Regions from separate parts of the Dechloromonas sp. ZS-1 genome, predicted to be linked through region 1. Evidence: predicted binding sites of a transcription regulator. Region 1 holds the regulator's gene; each other region holds the start of a gene.
What was found. The regulator HrcA, encoded in region 1, represses chaperone genes, less so after heat shock. The targets are predictions, from matches to a motif close to TNTTAGCACTCNNNGNCNNNGAGTGCTAANA.
Positions count from the first base shown of each region.

Region 2: a site for HrcA is predicted at 1,296-1,326, ahead of groES (co-chaperone GroES). Genes of this name have one in related genera too.
Region 3: a site for HrcA is predicted at 5,656-5,686, ahead of rpoH (RNA polymerase sigma factor RpoH). Genes of this name have one in related genera too.

Region 1 is NZ_JBDIYD010000005.1:199,119-208,949, forward strand. Features, by position in the region: gene recN (DNA repair protein RecN) at 1-565, opposite strand, end outside; gene AACO21_RS09530 (NAD kinase) at 565-1,494, opposite strand; gene hrcA (heat-inducible transcriptional repressor HrcA) at 1,543-2,571, shown strand; gene hemH (ferrochelatase) at 2,571-3,668, shown strand; gene AACO21_RS09545 (VCBS repeat-containing protein) at 3,942-4,718, shown strand; gene AACO21_RS09550 (methyl-accepting chemotaxis protein) at 4,744-6,363, shown strand; gene AACO21_RS09555 (serine/threonine-protein kinase) at 6,430-7,797, opposite strand; gene grpE (nucleotide exchange factor GrpE) at 7,923-8,483, shown strand; gene dnaK (molecular chaperone DnaK) at 8,587-9,831, shown strand, end outside.
Region 2 is NZ_JBDIYD010000006.1:5,931-15,761, reverse strand. Features, by position in the region: gene AACO21_RS09625 (methyl-accepting chemotaxis protein) at 1-1,092, opposite strand, end outside; gene groES (co-chaperone GroES) at 1,423-1,713, shown strand; gene groL (chaperonin GroEL) at 1,758-3,407, shown strand; gene AACO21_RS09610 (efflux RND transporter periplasmic adaptor subunit) at 4,004-5,089, shown strand; gene AACO21_RS09605 (efflux RND transporter permease subunit) at 5,089-8,142, shown strand; gene AACO21_RS09600 (translocation/assembly module TamB domain-containing protein) at 8,119-9,831, opposite strand, start outside.
Region 3 is NZ_JBDIYD010000010.1:54,796-64,626, reverse strand. Features, by position in the region: gene tsaD (tRNA (adenosine(37)-N6)-threonylcarbamoyltransferase complex transferase subunit TsaD) at 1-799, opposite strand, end outside; gene rpsU (30S ribosomal protein S21) at 957-1,169, shown strand; gene AACO21_RS12735 (GatB/YqeY domain-containing protein) at 1,261-1,707, shown strand; gene dnaG (DNA primase) at 1,717-3,462, shown strand; gene rpoD (RNA polymerase sigma factor RpoD) at 3,503-5,488, shown strand; tRNA gene AACO21_RS12720 (tRNA-Ile) at 5,501-5,577, shown strand; gene rpoH (RNA polymerase sigma factor RpoH) at 5,721-6,578, shown strand; gene napH (quinol dehydrogenase ferredoxin subunit NapH) at 6,689-7,558, opposite strand; gene napG (ferredoxin-type protein NapG) at 7,555-8,436, opposite strand; gene AACO21_RS12700 (TatD family hydrolase) at 8,514-9,296, opposite strand; gene AACO21_RS12695 (D-amino acid dehydrogenase) at 9,290-9,831, opposite strand, start outside.

The DNA.
Region 1 (9,831 bases):
GCTCGCGCTCCTGCGCCAAGGCCGCCGAACCCGCCTGCGCAGCCTGCATGGCCTGTGCGGCATCGCGCCAGGCACGCCAGGCTTCACCGACCTGCCGGACAAGGTCCGTCAAACCGGCATGCGCGTCGAACAATTGACGCTGGGCATCCGCACGTAACAGGGATTGATGTGCGTGCTGGCCATGGATATCCACCAGCCACTCACCCACCTCGCGCAACTGCTGCGCCGAGGCCGGCGTGCCGTTGATGTAAGCCCGCGAACGACCGCCGGCATCGACCACGCGGCGCAGCAGGAGCTCATCATCCTCGACAAAATCCTGCGCTTTCAGCCAGGCGCTGACCTGCGGCAAGGCAGTCACATCAAATGCAGCCGTCACCTCCGCCCGCTCGCAGCCTTCCCGCACCACACCCGCTTCGGCGCGCTCACCGAGCGCCAGGGCCAGCGCGTCGATCAGGATGGATTTACCGGCCCCGGTCTCGCCGGTCAACGCACCAAAACCGGCCGAAAAGGACAGTTCCAGACGGTCGACAATGACGAAATCGCGAATCGTAAGCTGGCGCAGCATCAGGGGCCTTTCGGGCGCTCACTCCATTGCAGCTTCTGGCGCAGCATGGCGAAATAGCTGTAGCCCGGCGGATGCAGGAAGCAAATGGCGTACTCGGAACGACGCAGGCGTACGCAATCGTTGCGCTCCAGATGCAGGGTCACCTGGCCGTCGAAGTGCACCCGCGGATCATCCGCATGCGTGATACGCAATTCGATATCGGCATCGTCCTTGACGATGATCGGGCGATTGGTCAGGGCGTGCGGGCACAGGGGAACCAGGGCAATGCCGGTCAGCGTCGGATGCAGGATCGGCCCGCCGGACGACAGGGAATACGCCGTCGAGCCGGTTGGGGTAGACACGATCAATCCATCCGAACGCAGGTTGTAGATGAATTCGCCGTCGATGAAGAGTTCGAATTCGATCATGCGCCCGATCGCCCCCTTATCCACGACCACATCGTTCAAGGCCATGTTGGAGGCGATCTCCTTGCCGTCGCGCCACACTTCGGCCCCGAGCAGCATGCGGTTCTCCGGCATGAACCGACCATCCAGCAGATCGTCCATGCAGGTCAGCATGTCATCGCGGGCAATGTCGGTCATGAATCCCAGACGCCCCTGGTTCACGCCCACCAGCGGGACACGATAGCGCGCCAACCGACGGGCGGCATTCAGCATCGTGCCGTCACCACCCAGCACGATGGCCAGGTCGGCATGGGCGCCGATATCGTTGAAGCCGCAGGTCACCCAGCGCGAGAGATCGATCAGCTTACCGATCTGCTCGGCCGTTTCACGCTCGATAAAGACGGAGACCCCGCGTTCATGCAGGTATTCAGCCAGGCGCCGCAGGGACTCGGCAATTTCCTGGCTATGGTATTTGCCGACCAGTGCGATGGTCCTTGGCAATCGGGAGGAAGCGAAGCTTCTAGTCATGGGGTCGAATTCTTGCATAAAAAACGGCTTGCCGTGCCCTCCCCCGTTTTCTGTAAAATCGCCAGCATGATGGATGACCGCTCCCGAACCCTCCTCAAGACCCTGGTCGAACACTACATTGCCGACGGGCAACCCGTGGGTTCGCGCGCCCTATCGAAGGTCTCCGGCCTGGATTTATCGCCGGCCACGATCCGCAACGTGATGGCTGATCTTGAAGAAGCCGGCTTTGTCGCCAGCCCGCACACCTCGGCAGGACGCATTCCGACACCGCGCGGCTATCGTCTTTTTGTGGACAAGCTGCTGACCATGCGACCGCTCGAAGCACACCAGCTCGGCGCCATGGAAGAGGCGCTGCACGGCCTGCCCTCGAGCCAGATCATTGCCAACGCCTCGCAACTCCTTTCCAGCCTGACCCATTTCGCCGGCGTCGTCGTGGCACCGCGGCGGGCCAGCAGCCGAATCCGCCAGATCGAGTTTCTCGCCCTGTCGGAAAAACGCATCCTGCTCATCATCGTCACCACGGACGGCGACGTGCAGAACCGCATTCTGAATACCGACAAGGCCTATTCACCCTCCGAGTTGGTCAGCGCCGCCAACTACCTGAATCAGAACTACGTCGGCCTCGACTTCGATCAGATCCGGCAGCGCCTCACCCTCGAAATCCAGCAACTGCGCGACGACATCAAGCCCTTGATGACCCTCGCGCTCGAGGCCGGCGACCAGGCCCTCTCGGAAAACGCGACGCCTTACGTGATTTCCGGTGAAAAGAACCTGCTCGATGTCGAGGAACTGTCCTCCAACATGAAACGCCTGCGCGAATTGTTCGACCTGTTCGACCAGCGCTCCAGCCTGATGCGCCTGCTGGATGTGTCAAACCGGGCGGATGGCGTCCAGATCTTCATTGGCGGCGAATCCGGGATTGCCCCGCTCGACGAATGCAGCGTCATTGCCGCCCCCTACCAGGTGAATGGACAGGTCGTCGGCTCCGTCGGCGTCATTGGCCCCACCCGCATGGCCTACGAGCGGGTCATTCCCATCGTTGATATCACGGCCCGCCTCCTCTCCAGCGCCCTCTCCCACCAATCGGATTCCTGATGCCCCGTTTTCTTCCAGAACCGCCCTACCCACATGGCACCCCGGCGGCGACTGCGGTTGTCCTCGTCAACCTTGGCACCCCGGACGCCCCGACCGGCCCCGCCCTCAAGCGCTATCTGGGCGAGTTTCTTTCCGACCCCCGCGTTGTCGAAATCCCCAAGCTGGCCTGGTGGCTGATCCTGAACGGCATCATCCTCAACGTTCGACCGAAAAAATCCGCCGCCAAATACGCTACGGTCTGGACCAACGAGGGTTCCCCGCTGCGCGTTCATACCGAGCGTCAGACCAAGCTGCTGAAAGGCTGGCTGGGCGAACGCGGCCATCAGCTGACCGTGACCTGGGCCATGCGCTACGGCACCCGTGCCGTGCCGGAGGTACTGGCCGAACTCAAGGCTGCCGGCGTACGCCGCATCCTGCTCGTTCCGATGTACCCCCAATATGCCGCCAGCACCACCGCCACCGTGGTCGACGAAGCCTGCCGCTGGTTGCTCAAAACGCGCAACCAGCCGGAAATGCGCTTTATCCGGAACTATCACGACGACCCCGGCTACCTGGCTGCGCTGGAGAAAACCGTGCGCGAACACTGGGCCCAAAAGGGGCCACTCGGCGCCGCCGACAAACTGGTCATGAGCTTCCATGGCTTGCCCAAACGCAGCCTGACGCTGGGTGACCCGTACTTTTGCGAATGCCAGAAGACCGGCCGACTCCTTGCTGAACGCCTGGGCCTTCGCCGCGAACAATACGAAGTGTGCTTCCAGTCCCGTTTTGGCAAGGCAGAATGGCTGCAGCCCTACACCGCGCCAACCCTGCAGGCGCTGGCGCAATCCGGCACGCAACGCGTCGATCTGATCTGCCCCGGCTTCGTCGCTGACTGCCTTGAAACGCTGGAAGAAATCGCCATGGAAGGGAAAGAGGATTTCCTCACCGCCGGCGGACAAACCTACCACTACATCCCTGCGCTGAACGAATCCCCGAGTTGGATCGAAGCCTTGGGCGAGCTGGTTGAACGTCATCTGGGCGGCTGGGAAACCCGGCAATCTCCCGACATCGCGGCCTGCGAAGCCAGCGCCGCCCGCGCTCGCGCCTTGGGAGCCTGAACCCGGCACACGTATTCAGTTTTTGTCGCCGCTGGCCGTTATCAATCCATGAAACGCGCCAGGAGGCCCGCGATGAAAATTGTCGATACCACGCTGCACATGCGCAGCGCACACGCCAGCCTGAATCAGCATGAAATCCGGGTGTCGCTACGGGCTGTGGCACGCCCGGCGACGCCCCCTCAGGCAAGCGCCCCCACTCAGACAACGCAAACCAGCCGGCAAGCTGATGCGGACACGGTCAACCAGGATCCAAGGCTCAATTTGCTCCGACGGATGCTCGAGGCACTGACTGGCCAGACAGTGCGTGTTTTCGATCCAAGCACGCTGGCTGCCAGCAACGGGACATCGCCTGACACCCGCGAAACAAGCACTCAGCCTACCGCACCCGGACTGGTTTACGAGCGCACAGAAATGCTGGCCGAGGAAGAGAACACCCATTTCAGCGCCCGCGGGCAGGTGGTCACCAGCGACGGCCGGGAGATCGCCTTTTCCGTAGAGATGAACATGACACGCTCACACCTCGAAATCAGCCAAACCCGCCTGAGCATGGGCGCAACGGCACAGAAGGTGGATCCGCTCATCATCAATTTCAACGGCGCCGCCACCGAACTGAGCGATCTGCGTTTTGCCTTTGATCTCGATGCGGATGGCGATACGGAACAGATCGCCCGCCCGGCCGGCGGCAGCGGCTTTCTGGCGTTTGACCGGGACGGTGATGGCCGTATCCGCGATGGGCGTGAATTATTCGGGCCACTGAGCGGCAATGGCTTTGCCGAACTGGCTGCGCTGGACGACGATGGCAATGGCTGGATCGACGAAGGAGACCAGACCTACCAGCGCTTACGTATCTGGCAACCAGGCATGCAAGGCACGCCCCTGACCTCGCTCAGCCAGGCGGGTGTCGGCGCGATCAGCACACAGGCACTCGAAACACCATTTTCAATAAAAACAACAAATCAAACAACGCTGGGTGCCGTTGCCAATACTGGTATTTTTTTGCATGAGAACGGACAGGCTGGCACAATCCAGCATATTGATTTAACGGTGTAGTGGCCGTTTTCGGAGGAATACCCGCATGCCACGCTTTTCCGACTTGAAAATCTGGGTCCGACTGACCGCCGCCATCTGGCTCACCCTGGCCATCATCTGGACGATTGTCATCCTCTGGACGACCCAGGTGAACCGTGAAACCGCGATTCGACAAGCCACCGATTTTGCCCAGAGCATTCATGAAATGACCATGGCCGGCCTGACCGGCATGATGATTACGGGCACGGTGGGGCAGCGAGAAGTATTTCTCGATCAGATCAAGCAACTCTCGATCATCAAGGATCTGCATGTTGCCCGCAGCGACGCCGTGGTCAAGCTGTACGGTCCGGACACCAAGGCCAGCCGCGCGCTCGATCCGCAGGAACAGCAAGTCATGAGCAGCGGCAAATCCTACATTGCCGTGGAGGCGACCGCCCAAGGCTCCTATCTTCGGGTCATCAACCCGACACAGGCTGCAAAGAACTACCTTGGCAAGGACTGCATCCTTTGCCACCAGGTTCCGGAAGGCACGGTCCTCGGCGTCGTGAGCATGAAGGTCTCGCTGGACACCGTCGAAGCGGAAGTCTCCGCATTCCGCATCAAAATTGCCGGTGTTGCCCTTCTGGCGGTAGGCCTGCTGCTGGTCATCATCTACTTCCTGACCAACCATTTCGTGACCGCGCCGCTGGAAGAACTGCGCCAGGGCTTGCGCGACATTGCCCGCGGCGAGGGCGACCTGACCCGCCGCCTGCCGGTGCGCGGCAAGGATGAAGTCGGCCAGTCCTCATATGTCTTCAACGAGATGATGGAGAATTTCAATCAACTCGTTCGCCAGGTCCGGGATGCCGCCGGACAGGTGCACACCCGCGTGGAAGCCCTCTCGGAAAGCGCCGACCGTGTCGCCCAGAGCTCGCATCAGCAGAACGAAAAATCCGAATCCGCTGCAAATGCGGTCGAGCAACTTGCCCACAGCATCGCCTCCATCGCACAAAGTGCCGAGCATGTGCTGCATCAATCGCAGGAGAGCCTGGAACGCGCCAATGAGGGCAACCGCAACCTGCATGTGCTTCTCTCCGAAATGTCCGTCGTGGAGCGCGCGGTCAAGGAAATGGCCGACTCGGTCAATAACTTCGTGCGCAACACCGACTCCATTACCCAGATGACCCGCGAGGTCAAGGACATCGCCGAGCAAACCAATCTCCTCGCCCTCAATGCCGCCATCGAGGCCGCACGCGCAGGCGAACAGGGACGCGGCTTTGCGGTGGTCGCCGACGAGGTGCGCAAACTGGCCGAGAAATCATCCCGCTCCGCCACCGAAATCGATGGCATCACTGCCCAGTTGAGCGCGCAGTCCGTGGCCGTCCGGCGCAGCATCGAGGCCGGGCTCTCCCATCTGGAGAGCAGCCAATCCGCAGTCGCCAGCGTCTCGCGCATCCTGGAAGCCACCAACGGCTCCGTGGCAGAAGTCGGCCACGGCCTGGATGCCATCGCCGCGGCAACGGACCAGCAACGCAAGGTATCCGGTGATGTCGAAGCCAGCATCGAATCGATTGCCGACATGGCCCATGACAACGCCACCACCGTGGAACAGACGACAGGGGCAGCGCACGACCTGAAGCAGCTGGCAGAACGCCTGTCCACGCTGGTAGGACGCTTCAAGGTCTGATTCTGGGCTCGGGAGCCCCCACCCAGAAAACGCATCAGAAAGAAAAACCGCCCTTCGGGGCGGTTTTTACATTGGAGTCAGTTCGAGTTTCAACCCGCCATCCGGACGGGTTTGCGTCAAAACGGCGGCCTCGGTGACGCCCACCGCCTGCTCGCTGTGCGCGGCAGCCACCTTGTTGACCTCGCGCATCCGCTTGATCAGGCGCGCCAGCAGGTGATCGCGCATGCGGGAAACCAATTCTTCGGACGCCAATCCCAGCGCCGAGGCGTTGATTTCGAGGAAAACCGTCCGTTCGGTCGTGATCACCGTGGCACAACGCTGATCGTCGCTCGGATGGAGGAAGGCCACTTCCCCGACCGGCTCGCTCGTCCCCAGCGTACACAGCACACGGCCGTCGACTGAGACTTGAGCCTGCCCGGAGAGAATGAGCCCGAACACCTTGTTGCGCTCACCTTCCCGAATAATGGCGACATTCGGCCCCAGATCGCGCCAGATGGCGATGCGCAGGACCTCCCAAAGTTCGATGTTCTCGAACTCCGTAAAGAAATCCAGCTTGCGCAGGGTTTCGAAGCGCCGATGGTCGGCTGCAACCTGATCATCTTCCAGAATCTGGTAACGCACGGAAGACAGGTCCTTGGCGAACTCGGCACCGTTCTTGTAGCGGCTGTAGAGATCCTTCTCCAGCGCCTTGCGCACGATGGGATTGAGCCCCTCGGGTAAGGATGGATTCAGGTCGGTCACCCGTGGCGCATCGGTGTTGATGATCCGATAAACCAGCGTCGCCTGATTATTGGCCCTGAACGGCAGTCGACCGGTGAGCAGCTGGAAAAGCAACACCCCGAGCGAATAGAGGTCCGTTTTCTGATTGAGCGGATAGCCCTTGATCTGTTCCGGTGACATGTAGGCCGGCGAGCCCACGCCCATGATGAAGGTGGAGTCGCGGTCCAGATCCTTGTTCAGATTCAGCGCCAGCCCAAAATCGGTGATCTTGGGTTCATCATCCGGCCCGATCATGATGTTGGCGGGCTTGATGTCGCGATGCACGATCCCCTGCCGATAAGCGGCATCCAGGGCCATACAGCACTTGAAAATGATGCTGATGACGCGGTGCATCGGCAGCAGTTTATCGATGCGGCAGTAATCATCGAGATTCACGCCATCGACGAACTCCATCGCCAGATAGGCGTAATCATCTTCGACCACGGCATCGTAGACGCGCACGATGTTGGGATGGTCCAGACGTTTGGAGACCATCCCCTCGTTCTGGAAAAGCTTGCGCAGACGGCGCGACATGGCCGCATTGTCCTGCCCGAAGCGGATCAGCTTGACGGCGACCTGCCGGCCGGCATCCGGGTCATCGCAGAGGTAGACCGTTGCCGTGGCCCCCTTGCCGAGTTCCCGAATCACACGATATTTGCCGATCGTTTCCATCATGGCGTTACTGGAAAACACATCCACGCATCGTAGCATGCGGCCCGAAAAAATATTTCACTTCGCCCCCTTGAAACCCCCTGGGGTGATCCCCAGATAGCATCCAGTTTTTTAGGAGAAACCCGTCCATGTCCAACACCGACAATACCCAGAACGACACCGTGCCGGGGGAAACCCTTTCCGCCGAAGCGCCGGTCGCTGACACGCCGGCCCAGACCGACGCCGCAGAACAGCCGAGCCTCGAAGCCCAGCTGCAGGCCGCCGAGCAAAAGGCCAGCGAGCACCACGACGCCTGGCTGCGCGCCAAGGCCGAAGTCGAAAACGTGCGTCGCCGTGCTCAGGAAGACATCAGCAAGGCACACAAGTTCGCGGTTGAAAAATTTGCCGGCGAACTGCTGGCCGTCAAGGACAGCCTCGAAGCGGCCCTGGCTGCACAGGAACAAACTGTCGAGAACTTCCGTTCGGGCGTCGAACTGACCCTGAAGCAACTGATTGCCGCCTTCGAGAAGAACGCTCTGGTCGAGGTCAATCCGGTAGGCGAGAAGTTCGACCCGCACAAGCACCAGGCGATCGGCATGGTCGACGCCGAGCAGGAAGCCAACACCGTCGTCACCGTGCTGCAGAAAGGCTACACCATCGCCGAACGTACCTTGCGTCCGGCCCTGGTCATGGTCGCCAAGGGCAAATAATGAAAAACGGCCTTTTTGACGGTCGACCGTCAAAAAGGCCTTGAATTCGGGACCCGCGTCCCCATCTCACGAACATCCGACATTTATTAGCAAGGAAACGAACATGGGCAAGATCATCGGCATCGACCTCGGTACCACCAACTCCTGCGTTGCCATCATGGAAGGCGGCGCACCGAAGGTCATCGAAAACTCGGAAGGTGCTCGCACCACCCCGTCGATCATCGGCTACGCCGAAGATGGCGAAATCCTGTGCGGCGCACCGGCCAAGCGCCAGGCCGTCACCAACCCGAAGAACACCCTGTACGCCGTCAAGCGCCTGATCGGCCGCCGCTTCGAAGAAAAGGAAGTGCAGAAGGACATCGCCCTGATGCCCTTCAAGATCGTCAAGGCCGACAACGGCGACGCCTGGGTTGAAGCCCGCGACAAGAAGATGGCCCCGCCGCAGGTCTCCGCAGAAGTCCTGCGCAAGATGAAGAAGACGGCCGAAGACTACCTCGGCGAGGAAGTCACCGAAGCCGTCATCACCGTGCCGGCCTACTTCAACGACAGCCAGCGCCAGGCCACCAAGGATGCCGGCCGTATCGCCGGTCTGGAAGTCAAGCGCATCATCAACGAGCCGACCGCAGCCGCTCTGGCATTCGGTATGGACAAGGTTGCCGGCAAGGACAAGAAGATTGCCGTGTATGACCTCGGCGGCGGCACCTTCGACATCTCCATCATCGAAATCGCCGATGTCGATGGCGAAATGCAGTTTGAAGTGCTGGCCACCAATGGTGACACCTTCCTCGGCGGTGAAGACTTCGACCAGCGCCTGATCGACTACATCATCGACGAATTCAAGAAGGAATCCGGCACCGACCTGAAGAAGGATGTGCTGGCCCTGCAACGCCTCAAGGAAGCCGCCGAAAAGGCCAAGATCGAGCTCTCCTCCAGCCAGCAGACCGAAATCAACCTGCCGTACATCACCGCCGATGCCTCCGGCCCGAAGCATCTGGCGCTGAAGATCACCCGTGCCAAGTTCGAGTCGCTGGTCGACGAGCTGATCGAACGCACCGTCGCCCCCTGCCTGACCGCGCTCAAGGATGCCGGCTGCAAGATCGGCGATATCGACGACGTGATCCTGGTCGGCGGCCAGTCGCGCATGCCGAAGGTGCAGGAGAAGGTCAAGGAAGTCTTTGGTCGCGAACCGCGCAAGGACGTGAACCCGGATGAAGCCGTCGCCGTCGGCGCCGCCATCCAGGGCGGCGTGCTGCAAGGCGACGTCAAGGACGTGCTGCTGCTGGACGTGACCCCGCTGTCGCTCGGTATCGAGACCCTGGGCGGCATCATGACCAAGCTGATCCAGAAG
Region 2 (9,831 bases), on a different contig from region 1:
GATACTGGCGATCAGCAGTGCGCCGCCGCCGAGCGCAGCGAGCACGGCCAGGGCCAGCAGGCCCAGGCTGATGGCGCGGATGCGCTGGTACTCCGCCTCGCCATGCTGGTGGCGCTCCTTGGCGCCGGTGCTCAGCGCCTCAATCAAGGCTTCGCCGGCTTTCTGCATTTCGCGGTACAAGGGATTGATCTGCAGCAGCAGGGTCGCGTTCGCTTCCGTGTATTTGCCGTCTTTCAGCAGGGTGCGGGCGACATTGACGCCCTCCTTCGAGAAGCGCTCGCGTGCGTCACCGAACTTGTCCAGCAGTGCTTTCTGCTGATCGGTGAGTGCGATCAGTTTCAACTGGTCGAGCAGGGCGTTGATTTCGGTGCGGTTCTTGAGCGTGGCATCGATGTGCATGTCCAGCGCGTGATCATGCAGTTTGGCATTCGGATTGGCCGGGTCGTGCTGCAGGCCGAGCATGACCTGGGATCGGTTGTCCGAAAGCAGGAACATCATCCGGTTGACCAGGTTGGACGGCAGCAGGTTATCCGAGTACATCGCCGTCATCTGGGCGTTCGAGTTGGCCATGCCGTTCAGGCCGATGAAACCGGTGACCGCCATGAGCGCCACCAGCAGGGCCAGCCCCGCCCACAGTCTCAGCTTGACGGAGAGGCTGCGTCGTCCCGTGCGGGGCAGGCTGCCATTCTGGCCGGCCGCCTTGTAGGCAGCTTCAGCCTGCGCGCGGCGATCGGCCGGGGCCGGCGTGCGCACCGACTGGTAGCCGATGATTTCGCCATTCTTGCGGATCGGCGTCACGAACGCCTCGACCCAGTAATGATCGCCGTTCTTGCAGCGGTTCTTGACGATGCCGCGCCAGGGCAGGCCGCTCTTCACCGTGGCCCACAAGTCTGCAAAGGCCGCTTCCGGCATGTCGGGGTGGCGGACGATGTTGTGACTCTTGCCCATCAGTTCATCGTGTGTGAAGCCACTGATCTCAACAAAGGCCTCGTTGGCCTGGATGATGATGCCTTTCAGATCGGTCCGGGACACCAGGTAGGTGTTGGGCGGAAACGGGACTTCGCGCTGGGTGATGGGCTGATTGTTTTTCATCGGTCGAGGAGGGCGCAACGAGGTCGAAGGGGCGGTCGGCGAACGCTGCTAAAAGCCGAGGCATGGATAGGGGCATTATGACTAAAGTCATGCTTTGCTGCCTAGTCTTATTTAAGCGGCAATAAAACAGATGCTTAGCGATGCCGGGTAGCAAAAGAAAATTGTCGAAGCACACTCTTGAAATCGATTTGGGGCGACCTTATTATTAGCACTCACCGGATGCGAGTGCTAATAAACGGCGTCGTGTCCGATCCCGGTGGCAGCCGGTCCAACCGATGCTGACCGGCCACATTCATCTTTTCTTGTAAGAGAACCAACAGGAGTAATCGTATGAACATCCGTCCTCTGCACGACCGTGTCATCGTCAAGCGCGTCGAAGCCGAGCGCACCACCGCTTCCGGCATCGTCCTTCCGGATTCCGCCGGCGAGAAGCCGGATCAAGGTGAAGTTCTGGCCGTCGGCCCGGGCAAGCGCGACGAGAACGGCAAACAGATCGCCCTCGACGTCAAGGTCGGCGATCGCGTCCTGTTCGGCAAGTACGCCGGCCAGGCCGTCAAGGTTGATGGTCAGGAAGTCCTGGTCATGCGCGAAGAAGACATCATGGGTGTCCTGCAGAAGTAATCTGCGGTCGACTGCCTCAACTGTACACATTTCAGGAGTTTTAAATGGCTGCTAAAGAAGTCAAATTCGGTGATTCCGCCCGCGCCCGCATGGTCGAAGGCATCAACATCCTGGCCGACGCGGTCAAGGTGACCCTGGGCCCGAAGGGCCGCAACGTGGTGCTCGATCGTTCCTTCGGCGGCCCGACCGTCACCAAGGACGGCGTGTCCGTTGCCAAGGAAATCGAACTGAAGGACAAGTTCGCCAACATGGGCGCCCAGATGGTCAAGGAAGTCGCTTCCAAGACCTCCGACATCGCCGGTGACGGCACCACCACCGCTACCGTGCTGGCCCAGGCCATCGTTCGCGAAGGCATGAAGTACGTGGCCGCCGGCATGAACCCGATGGACCTGAAGCGCGGTATCGACAAGGCTGTCGCCGCCACCATCGAAGAACTGAAGCAGATCTCCAAGCCGTGCACCACGACCAAGGAAATCGCTCAGGTTGGCTCCATCTCCGCCAACTCCGATTCCTCCATCGGTGACATCATCGCCGAAGCCATGGAAAAGGTCGGCAAGGAAGGCGTCATCACCGTTGAAGACGGCAAGTCCCTGGCCAACGAACTCGACGTCGTCGAAGGCATGCAGTTCGACCGCGGCTACCTGTCCCCGTACTTCATCAACAACCCGGACAAGCAGATCGCCCTGCTGGACAACCCGTTCGTCCTGCTCTTCGACAAGAAGATCTCCAACATCCGTGACCTGCTGCCGGTCCTGGAACAAGTCGCCAAGGCTTCCCGCCCGCTGCTGATCATCGCTGAAGACGTCGATGGCGAAGCGCTGGCCACCCTGGTTGTGAACAACATCCGTGGCATCCTGAAGACCGTTGCCGTCAAGGCCCCGGGCTTCGGCGACCGTCGCAAGGCCATGCTGGAAGACATCGCCATCCTGACCGGCGGTACCGTGATCTCCGAAGAGACCGGTCTGACCCTGGAAAAGGCCACCCTGAAGGATCTGGGCCAGGCCAAGCGTGTCGAAATCGCCAAGGAAAACACCACCATCATCGACGGCGCCGGTGACGAAGTCGCCATCCAGGCTCGCGTCAAGCAGATCCGCGTCCAGATCGAGGAAGCCACCTCCGATTACGACCGCGAAAAGCTGCAGGAGCGTGTTGCCAAGCTGGCTGGCGGCGTGGCCGTCATCAAGGTTGGCGCTGCCACCGAAGTCGAAATGAAGGAAAAGAAGGCCCGCGTCGAAGACGCGCTGCACGCCACCCGTGCTGCCGTTGAAGAAGGCATCGTCCCGGGCGGCGGCGTCGCACTGCTGCGTGCCCGTGCTGCCGTCAAGGGCCTGAAGGGTGACAACCACGATCAGGACGCCGGCATCAAGCTGATCCTGAAGGCCATCGAAGCCCCGCTGCGCGAAATCGTCGGCAACGCCGGTGACGAGCCGTCCGTGGTGGTCGACAAGGTCGTCCGCGGCAAGGGTAACTACGGTTACAACGCTGCTTCCGGCGAGTACGGCGACATGGTCGAAATGGGCGTGCTGGATCCGACCAAGGTCACCCGCACCGCACTGCAGAACGCCGCTTCCGTGGCCGGCCTGATGCTGACCACCGAGTGCATGGTTGCTGAACTGGCTGAAGACAAGCCGGCCGGCGGCATGCCGGATATGGGCGGCATGGGCGGTATGGGCGGCATGGGCATGGGTATGTAATACCCGCGCTGCTGCGCTTCGCTGCTTGTCCGGCGTACCGGCCTTCTGGCCGGCGTCGGACGAAACGCCGAAACAATGCCTGCCATCGAAAGATGGCGGGCATTGTTGCTTTTGCGGTGTGCACATGCGCGGGCGATTGCGGTGTCGGTATTCGCGCAAGACGGCGGCTCGAATCGCGACCGTGGGCATGAGGCATTGCACGCCCGCCATCCGAGATGTGCATGACCACCGAGAAGGCGATTCGGTGAGGGCGACATTGCCCTCCCTGACGGGGGTGTCAAGTCATTTTTTACACAGGCTGAACGGAATATTTTTTGTAAAACCCATTGACAGATGTGAAACTGGGCAAAGTTGTTGAATTTTGCTTAATTCGTTATAAATCAATGGCTTAACTGTTTTGCTGAAGTTTCGGGCAAGGTAAGAAAAACCCTTTTCAGACCGGTACTTAGCAAAACTTTACAGACGCTGTTCACAGACTTATCCACAGGTTTTGTGGATTGTTGATAACCCGCGAGCACGTCTTGCGGTTTTCCCGAGTGGAGTCACGGGGCGTCCTTCTTTATGATGGGCGTTTTCCTCGTATCCGGTCACCTGTCATGTCTTCGGCCTTTCGTTTTGCCCTGCTTGCCCTGCCTTTCAGTCTGCTCGCCGCTTGTGGCGGCGATGCACCGGAGGAAAAGGCCAAGCCGGCCGCCCGGGCTGCCCTGAGCGTGACCTTGGCCACGCCGCGCAGCGAGGCCTGGCCGCAGGTGCTGGCTGCGAACGGCAACGTGGTGGCCTGGCAGGAAGCGGTGATCGGGGCGGAGACCGGCAATCAGCGCCTGACCGACGTGCGGGTGCAGGTGGGCGATCGCGTCCGCAAGGGCGATGTGCTGGCCCGCATCGATGCGGAGACGGCGAGCGCCGAGGTGGCCGAGGCCAAAGCCAGCGTGGCTGAACTGGAGGCCGCGCTGGCCGAAGCAAAGGCCAACGCCGGCCGGGCGCGCGAGCTACGCGAAAAAGGCTTCTACAGTGCCCAGATGGCAACCCAGTATCAGACCGCGGAACAGGCTGGTCTGGCGCGTCTGGCTGCGGCCCGTGCGCGTCTGGATGCGGCGCAGCTGCGCCTGGCCCGGACCGCGATCCGCGCGCCCGACGAGGGCGTGATTTCGGCCCGGACGGCGGCCGTCGGTTCGCTGACGCAGGCCGGGCAGGAACTCTTCCGGCTGATCCGGGGCGGTCGACTCGAATGGCGGGCCGAAATTCCGGCTGCCGACCTCTTGCGCCTGAAGGCCGGCAGTACGGCCAGCCTGCGGGGGCCGAACGGCGAGCTGACCGAAGGCAAGGTGCGGATGGTGGCACCGAGCGTCGATCCGGCCACGCGCAACGGTCTGGTGTATGTCGATCTGCCGGCATCGACCGGGCTCAAGGCCGGGATGTTCGCACGTGGCGAATTTGCCCTCGGCGAGCAGCCGGCGCGGGTCGTGCCGCAAGCCGCCGTCGTGTTGCGCGAAGGGTTTGCCTACGTCTATCGCCTGGAAGGGGAAGACCGTGTGGCCCAGACCAAGGTGAAGACCGGGCGGCAACGCGGGGACGCGATCGAAATCCTCGATGGCCTGCCTGACGGGGCGCGCGTCGTCGCCAGCGGTGCCGGCTTCCTGGCCGACGGGGATCGTGTTCAGGTCGTGACGGGCGCGCAGTGATGAACGTTTCCGCCTGGTCCATCCGGAATCCGATTCCGGCGATTCTGCTCTTCGTCCTGCTCACCCTGGCCGGCCTGGTGGCCTTCAAGGCCATGAAGGTCCAGCAGTTCATGGACATCGACCTGCCCACCGTGACGGTGACGGCCAGCCTGCCCGGCGCCGCGCCGGCGCAGATGGAAACCGAGGTGGCCAAGAAGATCGAGAATTCGGTCGCTACCCTGCAGGGCATCAAGCATATCTATACCAAGGTGCAGGACGGCACGGCCACCGTGACCGTCGAGTTCCGTCTGGAAAAACCGACTCAGGAAGCGGTCGACGATGTGCGCGATGCGGTCTCGCGCATCCGTTCCGATCTGCCGGGCGACCTCAAGGACCCGGTGGTGAGCAAGGTCAATCTCTCCGGTGCGCCCATCCTGACCTACACGGTGGCGTCGTCGCGCATGGATGAGGAGGCGCTCTCCTGGTTTGTCGATAACACCGTGGCCAAGGCCTTGCTCAGCGTGCGCGGCGTCGGGGCGGTATCGCGCGTCGGCGGCGTGACGCGGGAAATCCGCATCGAGCTCGACCCGGCCCGCCTGCTTGCCCTGAACGCGAGCGCAGCCGATGTCTCGCGCCAGTTGCGCCGTATCCAGCAGGAAGCCTCCGGCGGCAAGGCCGATGTCGGCGGGGCGGAGCAATCGGTCCGCACGCTGGCCACGGTGCGCCAGGCGAGTGAACTGGCCGCGATGGACATCGTGCTCTCCGACGGTCGACATGTCCGCCTGGATCAAATTGCCCGGATCGAAGACACCATCGCCGAGCGGCGCACGACGGCGCTGCTCAACGGCAAGCCGGTGGTCGGCTTTGAAATTACGCGCAGCAAGGGCGCGGGCGAGGTCGAGGTGGCCGATGCCGTGCTCGCCGCGCTGGGCAAGCTGAAGGCTGAGCATCCGGATATCGAGATCACGGAAGCCTTCAATTTCGTCGATCCGGTGATCGAGAACTATGAAGGCTCGATGCGTCTGCTCATCGAAGGTGCGGCCCTGGCCGTGCTCGTCGTCTGGCTGTTCCTGCGCGATGGCCGGGCCACCTTTGTCTCGGCGGCCGCGCTGCCGTTGTCGGCCATTCCGACCTTTGCCGCGATGTACCTGATGGGCTTCACGCTCAATGTCGTGACCCTGCTCTCGATGTCGCTCGTGGTGGGCATTCTGGTCGATGATGCCATCGTCGAGATCGAAAACATCATGCGCCACCTGCGCATGGGCAAGACGCCCTACGAAGCAGCCATGGAGGCGGCGGACGAAATCGGCCTTGCCGTGATCGCCACCACCTTCACGCTGATTGCCGTCTTTTTGCCGACCGCCTTCATGAGCGGCGTGGCGGGCAAATTCTTTGTCCAGTTCGGGTGGACCGCCGCCATCGCCGTCTTTTTCTCCCTCGTCGTGGCGCGCATGCTGACGCCGATGATGGCCGCCTACATCCTGCGTCCGGTGGGTGCCGAACAGGCCCCGCCGCGCTGGCTGACTCTCTATGAAGGTTGGGCGGCCTGGTGCCTGAAGCACCGCCTGACCACGCTGCTCGGCGCAGCGGGCTTTTTCTTCGGCTCCTTCGCGCTGGTGCCTTATCTGCCGACCGGCTTCCTGCCACCGGACGATCTGTCGCAGACCCAGATCTATCTCTCCCTGCCCCCGGGCAGCCGCTTCGAGCAGACGCTGGCCGCAGCCGAACAGGCGCGCCGGATTGCCGAGGCGAACCCGCATGTGAAACTGGTCTACACCGCCGTCGGCGGCGGCAAGGCGGGCAGCGATCCCTTTGCCCCGGCGGGGGCGGCCGAGGTCCGCAAGGCCACGCTGACGCTCAATCTGACGCCGCGCAATGCTCGTCCCGGCGTCACCAAGCAGGATATCGAGCACGCCTTGCGCGAGGCGCTGGTGGCGATTCCCGGCGTGCAGCTGAAGGTCGGGCTGGGCTCCGCCAACGAAAAATACATCCTCGTGCTGGCCAGTGAAAACGGCCCGCTGCTGGCCGAGCATGCGCGTCAGGTTGAGCGCGAGCTGCGCAGCATTCCGGGCATCGGCAATGTGACCTCGACGGCCAGCCTGGTGCGGCCGGAAGTGGTCATTCGTCCCGATTTCGCCCGCATGGCCGATCTCGGTGTGACCTCGGCATCGATTGCCGACACCCTGCGCATCGCGACCGCGGGCGATTACGACCAGGGGCTGGCCAAGCTCAACCTGGCCCAGCGCCAGGTACCCATCGTCGTGCGTCTGCCGGCTTCGGCGCGCACCGATCTGGCCTTGCTCGAAAGCCTGCCGGTGCCCGGGGCCCGTGGGCCGGTGCGGCTGGGCAACGTGGCGCAGGTCAGCCTGGGGGGCGGCCCGGCCGAGATCGATCGCTACGATCGACTGCGCAACATCAACTTCGAGATCGAGCTCGGCGGTCAACCGCTCGGCGAGGTCGAAAAAGCGGCGCTCGCCCAGCCCAGCCTGCGCAACCTGCCGGCCGGCATTCTCCAGACCACGGTCGGTGACGCCGAGGCAATGGGCGAACTCTTCCAGAGCTTTGGCCTGGCCATGGCGACCGGGGTGCTCTGCATCTACATCGTGCTCGTGCTGCTCTTCAAGGATTTCGTCCAGCCGGTGACCATTCTGGCGGCCCTGGTGCTCTCCGTGCCGGGCGCCTTCCTGGCGCTGTTCGTCGCCCAGAAGGCCTTGTCGATGCCGTCGATGATCGGCCTGATCATGCTCATGGGGATCGCCACCAAGAACTCCATCCTGCTCATCGATTATGTCGTCCTGGCGCGGCGCGAGCACGGCCTGGACCGCTGGTCGGCGCTGCTCGATGCCTGCCGCAAGCGGGCGCGCCCGATCATCATGACGACGGTGGCGATGGGCGCCGGCATGATGCCGATCGCACTCGGCATCGGGGTCGATCCGAGCTTCCGTGCGCCGATGGCGATTGTCGTGATCGGCGGCCTGATCACCTCGACCTTCCTGAGCCTGCTCGTCATCCCCGTGGTCTTCACCTACGTCGATGACCTGATTTTGGGGCTAGCGCGCTGGCGTCGCCGCTGAGTCGCCCGTACGCTCCGGCCCGCCGAAACGCCGCGTCCAGAAAAGATCGACGGCGTTGTCGCTGCCGGCCCGCCCGATCAGGGTCAGGCGGCGGCCCAGACTGACGCTCAGCTTGACGATACTTTCCGCCTTGCCCAGCGCCTGTTCGTAGGAGAGCAGGGTATTGGCGGAAAGGCGCTTGCCGACACTGAAAATCTGCTGGCTGCTGTCGCTGCCGACGGTGCTGCCACCCGCCACGCGGCTGGTGGCGCGCCGCCCGCTGCTGTCGCCCAGCGTGCCCTGGCGCACGCCGAATTCATCGAAACCGAACTGCTTGCGCAGCTGTTGCAGCAGGCCGCCGGCATCGTTGCCGAGCAGCCCGCCGGCCGCGCTCAGGAGCAGGCTCGCATCGCCCGCGCCCATCTGCTCGGGGCCGTGACCCAAGACCAGCCAGGCGAGTTTTTCGGCATCGGGCAGGGCCGGTTCGGAAATCAGTTTGACGACCGGGCGTTGGGCCGTGCCGTTGACCTGGACGCCGGCTTCAACGGCCAGGCCTTTGCGCAGGGCGCGCACGTCGAGCGCCGGATTGTCGGGCAGCCCCTGGAAGTGCAGGATGCCGCGTTCCAGTTCGAGGGTCTGGCCGTAGGCTTCAAAGCGTCCGTCGCGCGTGCGTACCGTGCCGCTCGCGCGGGGCAAGTCGCGGCCGCTTGCCTTCAGGCGCAGGTCGCCATCGAGGCGGGCGCTGAGCCCCGCACCGCTGAACAGGAAGCGCGGCCCGAGATCGATGCCGAGGTCGAGGTCAAGGCGGGGGCGCAGGCCGCTCGCTGCCGTCTCGGGGCCGCGCCGAACGACCACATCGTCCGAGAGGCGCGGGGCCCCGCCCGGCGCCAGGGCCCAGTAGCCGGCATCGGCGGCCACCTGGCCCTGGATGCCGAGGGCGCCATCCTGCCAGTTGAGGCGGCCCTTGCCGGAGAGCAGCAGCCATTGTTCGGGCAGTTGCCAGGGACCGATGCGTTCGAGGCGCCAATCCAGCCAGCCGCGCTCGGCCCGACGGTCGACCTGCAATTCGCCCTGTAATTCGATGCGCCCCGGCTGGGCGGTCAGGCCGGCGAGCGTGGCCTCGTCCTTCAGGCGCAGGGCGCGGGGCGGCGTCTGCAGGCGGCTTTCGAAACTGGCCTGATCAAGGCGCAGCCGGTTGCGTTCGATGGCCAGGCGGAAGCGTCCCCGGTCCAGGTCCAGCCCTTGTTCCGGGCGGCTCAGGGCGAGCTGGCTGCCGCTCAGCTGGCCCTGCCATTGCGGTGCGTTCAGCGTACCGCCGAGGCGCAGATCGCCGTCGATCTGGCCGGCGCTGCGTACGCCGTCATCCAGCCACTCGCCCAGCCAGGCGAGGTCGCGCAGGGCGAGCTGGAGGCTGCCTTGCAGGGGCGCATCGGGGGCGGCTTGCCAGGGGGCGCCGAGCGGGATGTTCAGCTTGGCGGCAATCTGGCCGAGCCGGCTGCCGCTGGCCTGCAACGCCATCTCGGCGTGCCGGGCATCGCTCAGGGCGCTCAGTTCGGCCTGCCAGTCCAGCGTCTGTCCCCGCACCTGGAGCGGGCCCAGGCGGCCACCGGTGCGGGCCACTTCCAGGACGCTCGGGGCGCTCAGGGTGAATGCCCGGGCGGGCTGGCGGGCGGCAAGGTCAAGGCGGGTCAGCTGGCCTTGCCAGCGATC
Region 3 (9,831 bases), on a different contig from region 1:
CCAGTTGCTTGAGGCCGGTCTGCTTCATGGCCTTGAGCGACTTCTTGACCAGCACCTCGACGATGGCTTCCTGAAAAGCACGCGCGGCATTGGCACGGAAGGCCTCGTCAAGCGGGGCCTCCCCTTGTTCGCGAACCAGCGTGAGGACCGCCGTCTTGAGGCCGGAAAAACTGAAATTGAGGTCTGCCGAATGCAGCATCGGACGCGGCAGTTCATAGACGCCCGGCGTCCCGGTTTCGGCCAGACGGGAGAGCAAGGCGCCCCCCGGGTACGGCAGGCCGAGCAGCTTGGCGCTCTTGTCGAAGGCTTCGCCTGCGGCATCGTCCAGCGTTTCACCCAGCAGTTCGTACTCACCGACGCCCGTCACCTTCATCAGCTGCGTATGCCCGCCGGACACCAGCAGGGCCACGAAGGGAAAGGTTGGCGGCGTTTTCGACAGGAGCGGCGAGAGCAGGTGACCTTCGAGGTGATGCACCGGGATGGTCGGCTTGTCGATCGCCACGGCCAGCGCTTCGGCAAAGGCGCAGCCAACGAGCAAGGCGCCAGAGAGACCGGGACCACGGGTGTAGGCCACGGCATCGATGTCGGCCAGCGATTTTCCGGCATTTTCCAGGGTCGACCGCAGGAGCGGCACGACGCGCCGGATGTGATCGCGCGAAGCCAGTTCCGGCACCACGCCACCGTATTCGGCATGCATGGCGACCTGGGAGTGCAGGGCATGGGAAAGCAGGCCGGCATCGCTGTCGTAGAGCGCAATACCGGTTTCGTCGCAGGAGGATTCAACACCAAGGATCAGCATAGCCGGCAGATTTTAACATCAGCCCCGACGATTAATGCTTGATCAGAAAAGGTTTTACCCCCTATACTGTTGGGCTTGCCGCATTTCTGCGGACAAAATTTGCGCGCACCATCCCAAACTTGACCGGATGGGCGCCTGACGGAAGGGGGTGATATCTATGCCGAATATTCGTGTCAAGGAAAACGAGCCGTTCGAAGTTGCAATCCGCCGCTTCAAGCGCACGGTCGAAAAGACCGGTCTGTTGACCGAACTGCGCGCCCGTGAGTTTTATGAAAAGCCCACCGCCGAGCGCAAGCGTAAGCTGGCTGCCGCCGTCAAGCGTCATCACAAGCGCATTCGCAGCATGACCCTGCCGCCGAAGCTGTACTAATCGTACGCATCGCAGCACGAAGAGCCGCCAGCCCTCTAAGCCGGCGGCTTTTTTCATTGTTTTCAGCCCTTTTGTTTGCATCCATCACACCATGAGCCTCAAAGCACGCCTCTCCGACGACATGAAATCGGCCATGAAGGCCAAGGAAACCGGTCGCCTCGCCGCGATCCGCCTGCTCATCGCCGCCATCAAGCAAAAGGAAGTCGATGAACGCATCGAGCTCGACGACACCGCCGTCGCTGCCGTCATCGAAAAACTGGTCAAACAGCGCAAGGACTCCGTCACGCAGTACGAGGCCGCTGGCCGCCAGGACCTGGCCGATGTCGAAAAAGCCGAAATCGCCGTGCTCTCCGCCTATCTGCCGGAAAAAATGAGCCACGACGAGATCGCCGCCGCCGTGGCAGCAGCCATCGCCCAGACCGGCGCCACCGGCCCGGCCGACATGGGCAAGCTGATGGCCGTCCTGAAGCCGCTGCTGGCCGGCAAGGCTGACATGGCCGAAGTCTCCAAGCTGGTGAAGGCCGCACTGGCCGGCTAAGCCCAGACGATGATCCCGGAGAGTTTCATCCAGGATCTGCTGGCCCGGGTCGACATCGTCGACCTGGTGGACAGCTACGTCCCCCTCAAGAAAGCCGGCGCCAACTACTCCGCCTGCTGCCCCTTCCATAACGAGAAAACGCCGTCGTTTACGGTCAGCCCGAGCAAGCAGTTCTATCACTGCTTCGGTTGCGGCGCCCACGGCACCGCCATCGGCTTCGTCATGGAATACCAGGGCCTGGGTTTCGTTGACGCGATCAAGGACCTGGCCGGCCGCGCCGGCATGGTCGTCCCGGAAAGCGAAGGCGGACAAGCGCGCCAGGAAAACGGCGGCCAGTTGCGCGCGCTCGTCGAGATCATGGCGCGGGCGGCACAGTACTACAAAGAGCAGCTCAAGCGCTCGCCCAAAGCCATCGAATACTGCAAGAAGCGCGGCCTGACCGGCGAGATCGCCGCCCGCTACGGCATGGGCTACGCGCCGGATGGCTGGCAGAACCTGCAAGCAGTTTTCCCGGATTACAACGCCGACGCCCTGAAGGCGGCCGGCCTGGTCATCGAGAATGAGGCTGGGCGACGCTACGACCGCTTCCGCGACCGCCTGATGATCCCCATCATCAACCAGAAGGGCGAGATCATCGCCTTCGGCGGCCGGGTCATCGATCAGGGCGAACCGAAATACCTGAACTCACCGGAAACGCCGCTCTTCGAAAAGGGGCGCGAGCTGTTCGGGCTGCCGCAAGCCCGCCAGGCACTGCGCGAAACCAATACCGCCATCGTCACCGAAGGCTACATGGACGTCATCGCCCTGGCCCAGAACGGCGTCGGCAACGCCCTGGCCACGCTCGGCACAGCCACCACCCCGACGCACGTGCAAAAGCTGCTACGCCAGGTGGACCGCATCGTGTTCTGTTTCGATGGTGACAACGCCGGACGCAAGGCTGCCTGGCGCGCCCTCGAAAATGCGCTGGAAGCCCTCGCCGACAACAAGCAGATCGGCTTCGTTTTCCTGCCTGCCGAACACGATCCGGACAGTTTCATCCGGGCCCACGGCAAAGCCGCCTTCGATCGCGAAATCACCCAGGCGACGCCGCTCTCCGACGTCCTGCTGCGCGAGCTGGCCAACCGCTGCGACCTGACCAGCGCCGAAGGCAAGGCCAAGCTGATTTACGAAGCCAAGCCCCTGCTGCACAAGCTGCCCACGCCGCTGCTGCGCCTGCAGCTCGTCAAGCGCCTGGCCGAGGCGAGCGGCTTCGACCAGCGCGAGGTCGAACGCCTGTGCGAGCTGAAATCCTACACGCCGCCTCCACCGCCCAAGGCCAAGCGCACCGCGCCGTCACTGACACGCAATCTGCTGCGCATTGTCCTGCACAAGCCCGCCCTGGCCGCCGAACTGCCGCTCGCGCTCCTGCCCGACACGCCGGAGCGCCCGGCACTGACCCGCCTGCACGCACTGGTCTCGGCCCAGCCGGGCAACGCGAGCTACGCGATCCTGCGCGAGCAGCTGCGCGGCCTGCCGGAAGAGCAGATGATCGAAACCAGCGCGTCGGAACTTCTCGCGCTGCCGTTTGACGAAAGCGAAGCCGAGACCGAATTCCGCGACACGCTGAACAAGCTGCAGGAAGGCGACACCAAGCGGCAATTCGAGGCCCTCCAGACCAAGGCGCAGCAATTTGGCGTGGCCGGCCTCTCGGCCGAAGAAAAACAGCTGTACATCCAGCTGCTGACCGCCCGCAATCGCGGACCGGAACAGCGCTAACCTATGGTAGAATTTGAAGTTTTCCGAAAATCAAGGGACAGTGTTCATGGCCAAGGCAAAAGACACCGCTAAGGAAGCCCCCAAGGCTCGCACCAGCAAAGCCAAGGAAAAGGCGGCCGAAAAGGCGCTGCTTGAAGGCGCCATCGCCGATACGCCCGAACCGCTCGACGCCGAGACGCGCAAGACGCGCCTCAAAGCCCTCATCAAGCTGGGCAAGGAACGCGGTTACCTGACTTACGCCGAGATCAACGACCACCTCCCGGACGACGTCGTCGACGCCGAATCCATCGAGGCCATCATCTCGACCTTCAGCGACATGAGCATCCAGGTGTTCGACGAGGCCCCGGCCGCCGAAGACCTCCTCATGTCCGACACGGCTGCTGCCGCCACCGACGACGAAGAAGTCGAAGAGCAGGCAGAACAGGCCCTCTCCTCCGTCGACTCCGAATTCGGCCGCACCACCGACCCCGTCCGCATGTACATGCGCGAAATGGGCTCCGTCGAGCTGTTGACCCGCGAAGGCGAAATCGAAATCGCCAAGCGCATCGAAGAAGGCCTGAAGCACATGGTGCAGGCCATCTCCGCCTGCCCGACCACGATCGCCGAAATCCTCGACATGGCCGCCAAGGTCGAAACCGAGGAAATGAAGATCGACGAACTGGTCGACGGCCTGATCGACCCGAACGCGGTTGAAGAAGCCCCGGCTCAGGAGATGCCTGAAGAAGAGGACGAAGAGGACGAGGACGAAGACGAAGACGGCGAAGATGACGGCGCCGCAGGCGGTGCCGCTGCAGCCTCGCTGATCCAGCTCAAGGCCGATGCCCTGGAGCGCTTCAACACGATCAAGGCCCTCCATGCCAAGATGCTGAAGGCACTGGCCAGCAAGGGCTCGCAGGACAAGACCTACCTCAAGCTGCAAGGCCAGATTTCCGACGAACTGACCAACATCCGCTTCACGTCGCGCGCCATCGAGCGTCTGTGCGACAGCGTGCGCGGCATGGTCGATCAGATTCGCGGCTGCGAGCGCAAGATCCAGCAAATCTGCGTCGACCGCGTGAAGATGCCCCGTCCGCACTTCATCAGCGTCTTCCCGGGCAACGAAACCAACCTCGACTGGGTGGACGGCGAAATCGCCGCCGCCCCGAAGACCTACGTCGCCATCCTGACCCGCAATGCGCCGGCCATCAAGGAAGAGCAGAAGAAGCTGCTCGCGCTGCAGGACAGAACCGGTATTCCGCTCAAGGAGCTGAAGGACATCAACAAGCAGATGTCCACCGGCGAAGCCAAGGCCCGCCGCGCCAAGCGCGAGATGACCGAGGCCAACCTGCGTCTGGTGATCTCCATCGCCAAGAAGTACACCAACCGTGGCCTGCAGTTCCTCGATCTCATCCAGGAAGGCAACATCGGCCTGATGAAGGCGGTGGACAAGTTCGAATACCGTCGCGGCTACAAGTTCTCGACCTACGCCACCTGGTGGATCCGTCAGGCCATCACCCGCTCCATCGCGGACCAGGCCCGTACGATCCGGATTCCGGTTCACATGATCGAAACGATCAACAAGATGAACCGCATCTCCCGCCAGATCCTGCAGGAAACCGGCGCCGAGCCGGATCCGGCAACGCTGGCCAAGAAGATGGACATGCCCGAGGAAAAGATCCGCAAGATCATGAAGATTTCCAAGGAGCCCATCTCCATGGAAACCCCGATCGGCGACGACGACGACTCCCATCTGGGCGACTTCATCGAGGACACCGCAACCCTGGCCCCGGCCGATGCTGCGATGTACTCCAGCCTGCGCGGCGTGACCAAGGAAATCCTGGACACGCTGACGACGAGGGAAGCCAAGGTCCTGCGCATGCGCTTCGGCATCGAAATGAACACCGACCACACCCTTGAGGAAGTCGGCAAGCAGTTCGATGTGACCCGCGAGCGTATCCGCCAGATCGAAGCCAAGGCCCTGCGCAAGCTGCGTCATCCGAGCCGCTCCGACAAGCTGCGCAGCTTCCTCGACCAGGGCAACAGCTAAGCGTTCATTGGCGGGGCTGTAGCTCAGTCGGTCAGAGCAGAGGACTCATAATCCTTTGGTCGTGGGTTCGAACCCCACCGGCCCTACCATCCCAGAAAACCCCGGTTAATACCGGGGTTTTTTATATGCACTGTCGACACATTCAGTCACAGAAAAGCCTCGCTGCTTATTAGCACTCCCCCTGGGTGAGTGCTAGAATCAAGTTGTAACCGTTACTGGAGAGTTCAACGCAATGACCCACGCCTTGGCGCTTCCCGTCCCGTCCGCAGTTGGTAACATCGACGCCTACATTCAGGCGGCGAACCGCTACCCGTTGCTCACAGAGGCAGAGGAGACCCGGCTGGCAGAGCGCTTCCGCGACGATGGCGATGTGGAAGCAGCGCGTCAGCTGGTGCTGTCGCATCTGCGTCTTGTCATTTCGATTGCCCGTGGCTATCTCGGCTACGGCCTCCCCCATGCCGACCTGATCCAGGAAGGCAACATTGGCCTGATGAAGGCCGTCAAACGTTTTGATCCGTCGCGCGGCGTCCGCCTAGTCTCCTTTGCGATGCACTGGATCAAGGCGGAAATTCACGAATACATCCTGAAGAACTGGCGTCTGGTCAAAGTGGCCACGACCAAGGCTCAGCGTAAGCTGTTCTTCAACCTGCGCAGCCTGAAGAATGACTACGAAGGCATCGACACCCTTTCTGGCACACAGGCAGCGGAAGTCGCCGCGCGCCTGGGCGTGAAGGCGGAAGAAGTCGTCGAGATGGAAACCCGCCTGACCGGCCGCGACCTGGCGCTGGATGGCAACCCGGATGACGGCGAGGACAGTTTCGCCCCCATCGATTACCTGGCCGACTCCCGCTACGAGCCGGTGCGCGTACTGGAGAACAAGGCGGCGGCCCACCTGCAGAGCGAAGGCCTGCACGCCGCTCTGGAAGCCCTGGACCCGCGCAGCCGCCGTATTGTCGAGGCACGCTGGCTGGCCGAAGGCGATGCCGCCACGCTGCATGAACTGGCGGCTGAATTCGACGTGTCAGCCGAACGCATCCGTCAGATCGAAGCCAAGGCCCTGCAAAAAATGCGCGGCCTGCTCGCAGCCTGAGTAGCGGCAGACACGAGCCCGACGGTCAACGCCGCATCAGGCAACAAAAAGGGACGCCCAGGCGCCCCTTCTTTTTGAGCTGGATTTGGCACTTCCCGTGCCGTCGACCGTCAGACACGTTCCTGCGTATTCGAACGCAGGCTGTAATTGAAGACATCCTTGGCGCAGATATCGATACAGCGCCCGCAGTTGGTACAGGCCGATGCCAGAATGACCGGCGCCACGGCCTTCGCTGCGCCTTTCAGGGCCGGGCGGATGACCTGCGGCTCCGGGCAAACCTCGAAGCAGTCCATGCAATCGTTGCAAGCAGTGCGCTTGGCGGCCGAGACCCGCAGCGGACTCCAGCGCCCAAGCAGGCTGTAGAAAGCGCCCACCGGGCACAGCCGCCCGCACCAGCCACGGCTCATCACGAAGAGATCGAAGCAGAAGATGACGAGGGCGACGGTCCACGCTGCGCCCATGCCAAAAATCAGGCCGCGATGCAGCATCGACACCGGATTGATCAGCTCCCACAGCACCACGCCGCTCAAAGCCGAACCGACCAGGGTCATCCCCAGAATCCAGTAGCGGGTTTCGCGCGCCAGATGCACGCTGCCCTTGACGCCCAGACGATCGCGCAACCAGCCCGCCGCATCGGTCACGACATTGACCGGACACACCCAGCTACAGAACACCCGCCCGCCAACCAGGAAGTAGAAGGCCAGCACGATCAGCGCCCCGACCAGCCCCAGGGTTTCCGGCAGATGACCGGTCACCAGGGCCTGCAGCACGACATACGGGTCGGCCAGCGGCAAGGTATCGAGGGTGTAGCTGTAATTCAGGTTGCCCTTGACGAGCCAGATGCCGGCCAGCGGTCCGAGCAAAAACAGCCCCAGGATGCCGAACTGGCTCAGGCGACGCAGGATCAGCCACTTGTGCGCGGCCAGCCAGCCTTTTTCAGCAACGGCATCCGCCCCGATTGGCTTGTTGAGGCGGCTCATGGCTTGTCTCCCAGCCCCGGCGGCGTGCTCGGAATGACCCCGGCGGCACTGCCGGGCATGCCGCGCGCCGGCGCGGTGTGCCCGCTCGCCGGATCATAGTGCCCGGGCAGCACCGCGCCATCCGGCAGGCGATCCGGCAGATCGAGCATCTTGGATTCATCGATCAGGGAGTGCCCCGCTTTCTTCTGCTCCTCCCAGCCCACGCGGTAATGCTTGCCGAGCTCGCCCTTGGCCAGCTTGGGCGGCAAGACGCGGATGGCCGCTTCTTCCAGCACGCAGGATTTTTCGCACTTGCCGCAGCCCGTACAGTGGTCGGAATGCACCGTCGGCAGGAACATCGCGTGGCGCCCGGTGCGCTCGTTGGGGAGCTTTTCCAGGGTGATCGCTTCATCGATCACCGGACAAACCCGATAGCAGACATCGCAGCGCAGGCCGAGGAAATTCAGGCAGGTTTCGTGGTCGATCAGCACTGCCACACCCATCTTCGCCTTGTTGATGTCGGTCAGCGCATGATCGAGCGCCGTGGTCGGGCAGGCCTTGATGCACGGAATGTCCTCGCACATCTCGCAGGGGATGTTGCGTGCCGTGAAGAACGGTGTGCCGGTGGCCACCGGGTCTTCCGGCTTGGCGAGCACCAGGGTGTTGTAGGGACAATCGCGTACACACAGGCCGCAGCGGATGCAGGCCCCGAGAAAATCGTTTTCCGGGAGTGCGCCGGGCGGTCTCAGCGCCAGGGCGGGCAGGGCTTTGGATTGCTTGGCATAGAGGCCGAGCCCGAGGCCCAGCATACCGACCCCGCAGGCCATTTTGGCCACATCGAGGAAAAACTGCCGACGGGCAGCGCCACTCGCGGCAGGAGGGCTATTCGTCGTTTTCATGTTCCGGCTGACTTCAAATCCGTCAAGTCTGCAGTGTAGTCCATCAGACTTTTCGAATACTTAAGCCAGATCAAACGCTAATCCTGCAGCCCGTCCTGCGCCAGCCCGGGCAGCACCGCACGGGCATTCGCCGTGGTCTGCGCCATCACCTGCTCGACGCTGATCCCGCGCAATTCGGCCAGCACACGCGCCATCGCCGGCAGTTGGTCCGGCGTATTCCGCCCGCCATGCAGCCAGGCCGGCGGAATATCCGGGGCATCGGTTTCCAGGACGATGCTCTCCAGCGGCAGTTCGGCGGCCAGACGGCGAATCCGGGTCGAGCCGCTAAAGGTCATGGCGCCGCCAAAGCCCAATTTGAAGCCCAGCTTGATGAACGCCTCGGCCTGCTGCGCACTGCCGTTGAAAGCGTGGGCAATGCCGCCGCGAACACGATGGCGGCGCACGCCCGCGAGCACGGCATCCACCGCCCGCCGCACATGCAGCAAGACCGGCAGGTCCGCGCCACGGGCCAGGGTCAATTGGGCCTCGAAACAGGCTTGCTGGCGCACCGGATCCAGTCCGGGGACAAAGTAGTCCAAGCCGATTTCGCCCACGGCGATGGGGCGCGCCTGCTCAAGCCAATGCGCCAGGATTGCCATGTCATCCTCGCCGGCCTGCATGACGTAGAGCGGATGAATGCCGTAGGCGGCCACACAGCCGGGATAGCGCGCCGCCACCATTTTGGTCTTTGAAAAGCCGTTGACCGTCACCGCCGGGATGATGATCTGCCGTACGCCAGCTGCCCACGCTGCCGCTTGCACCGCGTCGCGGTCGCCATCGAATTCGGCCGCGTCGAGGTGGCAATGCGTGTCGATCAACATGCCATGAAGGGGAAAGTCGGCGCCGGGCGACGCCCGCTGATCAGATCGGCCAGGGCCGCACCGGAACCACAGGCCATCGTCCAGCCCAGGGTGCCATGGCCCGTGTTGAGCCACAGGTTGTCGTAACGACTGGCGCCGATGCACGGCACATTGGAGGGCGTGGCCGGACGCAAGCCGCACCAGAAGGCCGGCTCGCCAACGTACTCAAGATGCGGAAAGAGTTCGCGCGTGCGCGCCATCAGGGCCTCGCAGCGCACCGGATTGAGTTCGAGGTTGTACCCGTTGAACTCAGCCGTTCCCGCCACCCGCAAGCGGTTCCCCAGACGGGAAAAGACAATCTTGCGACCGTCATCGGTGAGACTGACCTGGGGGGCCAGCGTGCCCTCGGCCAGGGTCAGCGTGGCCGAATAGCCCTTCGCAGGATAAACCGGCACGCGCACCCCCAGCGGGTTCAGGAGCACGGGCGAATAGGCGCCCAGCGCGACCACGTAGGCATCGGCGGTGAGCAGTTCCTCACTCTCAGCGCCCCGCACGA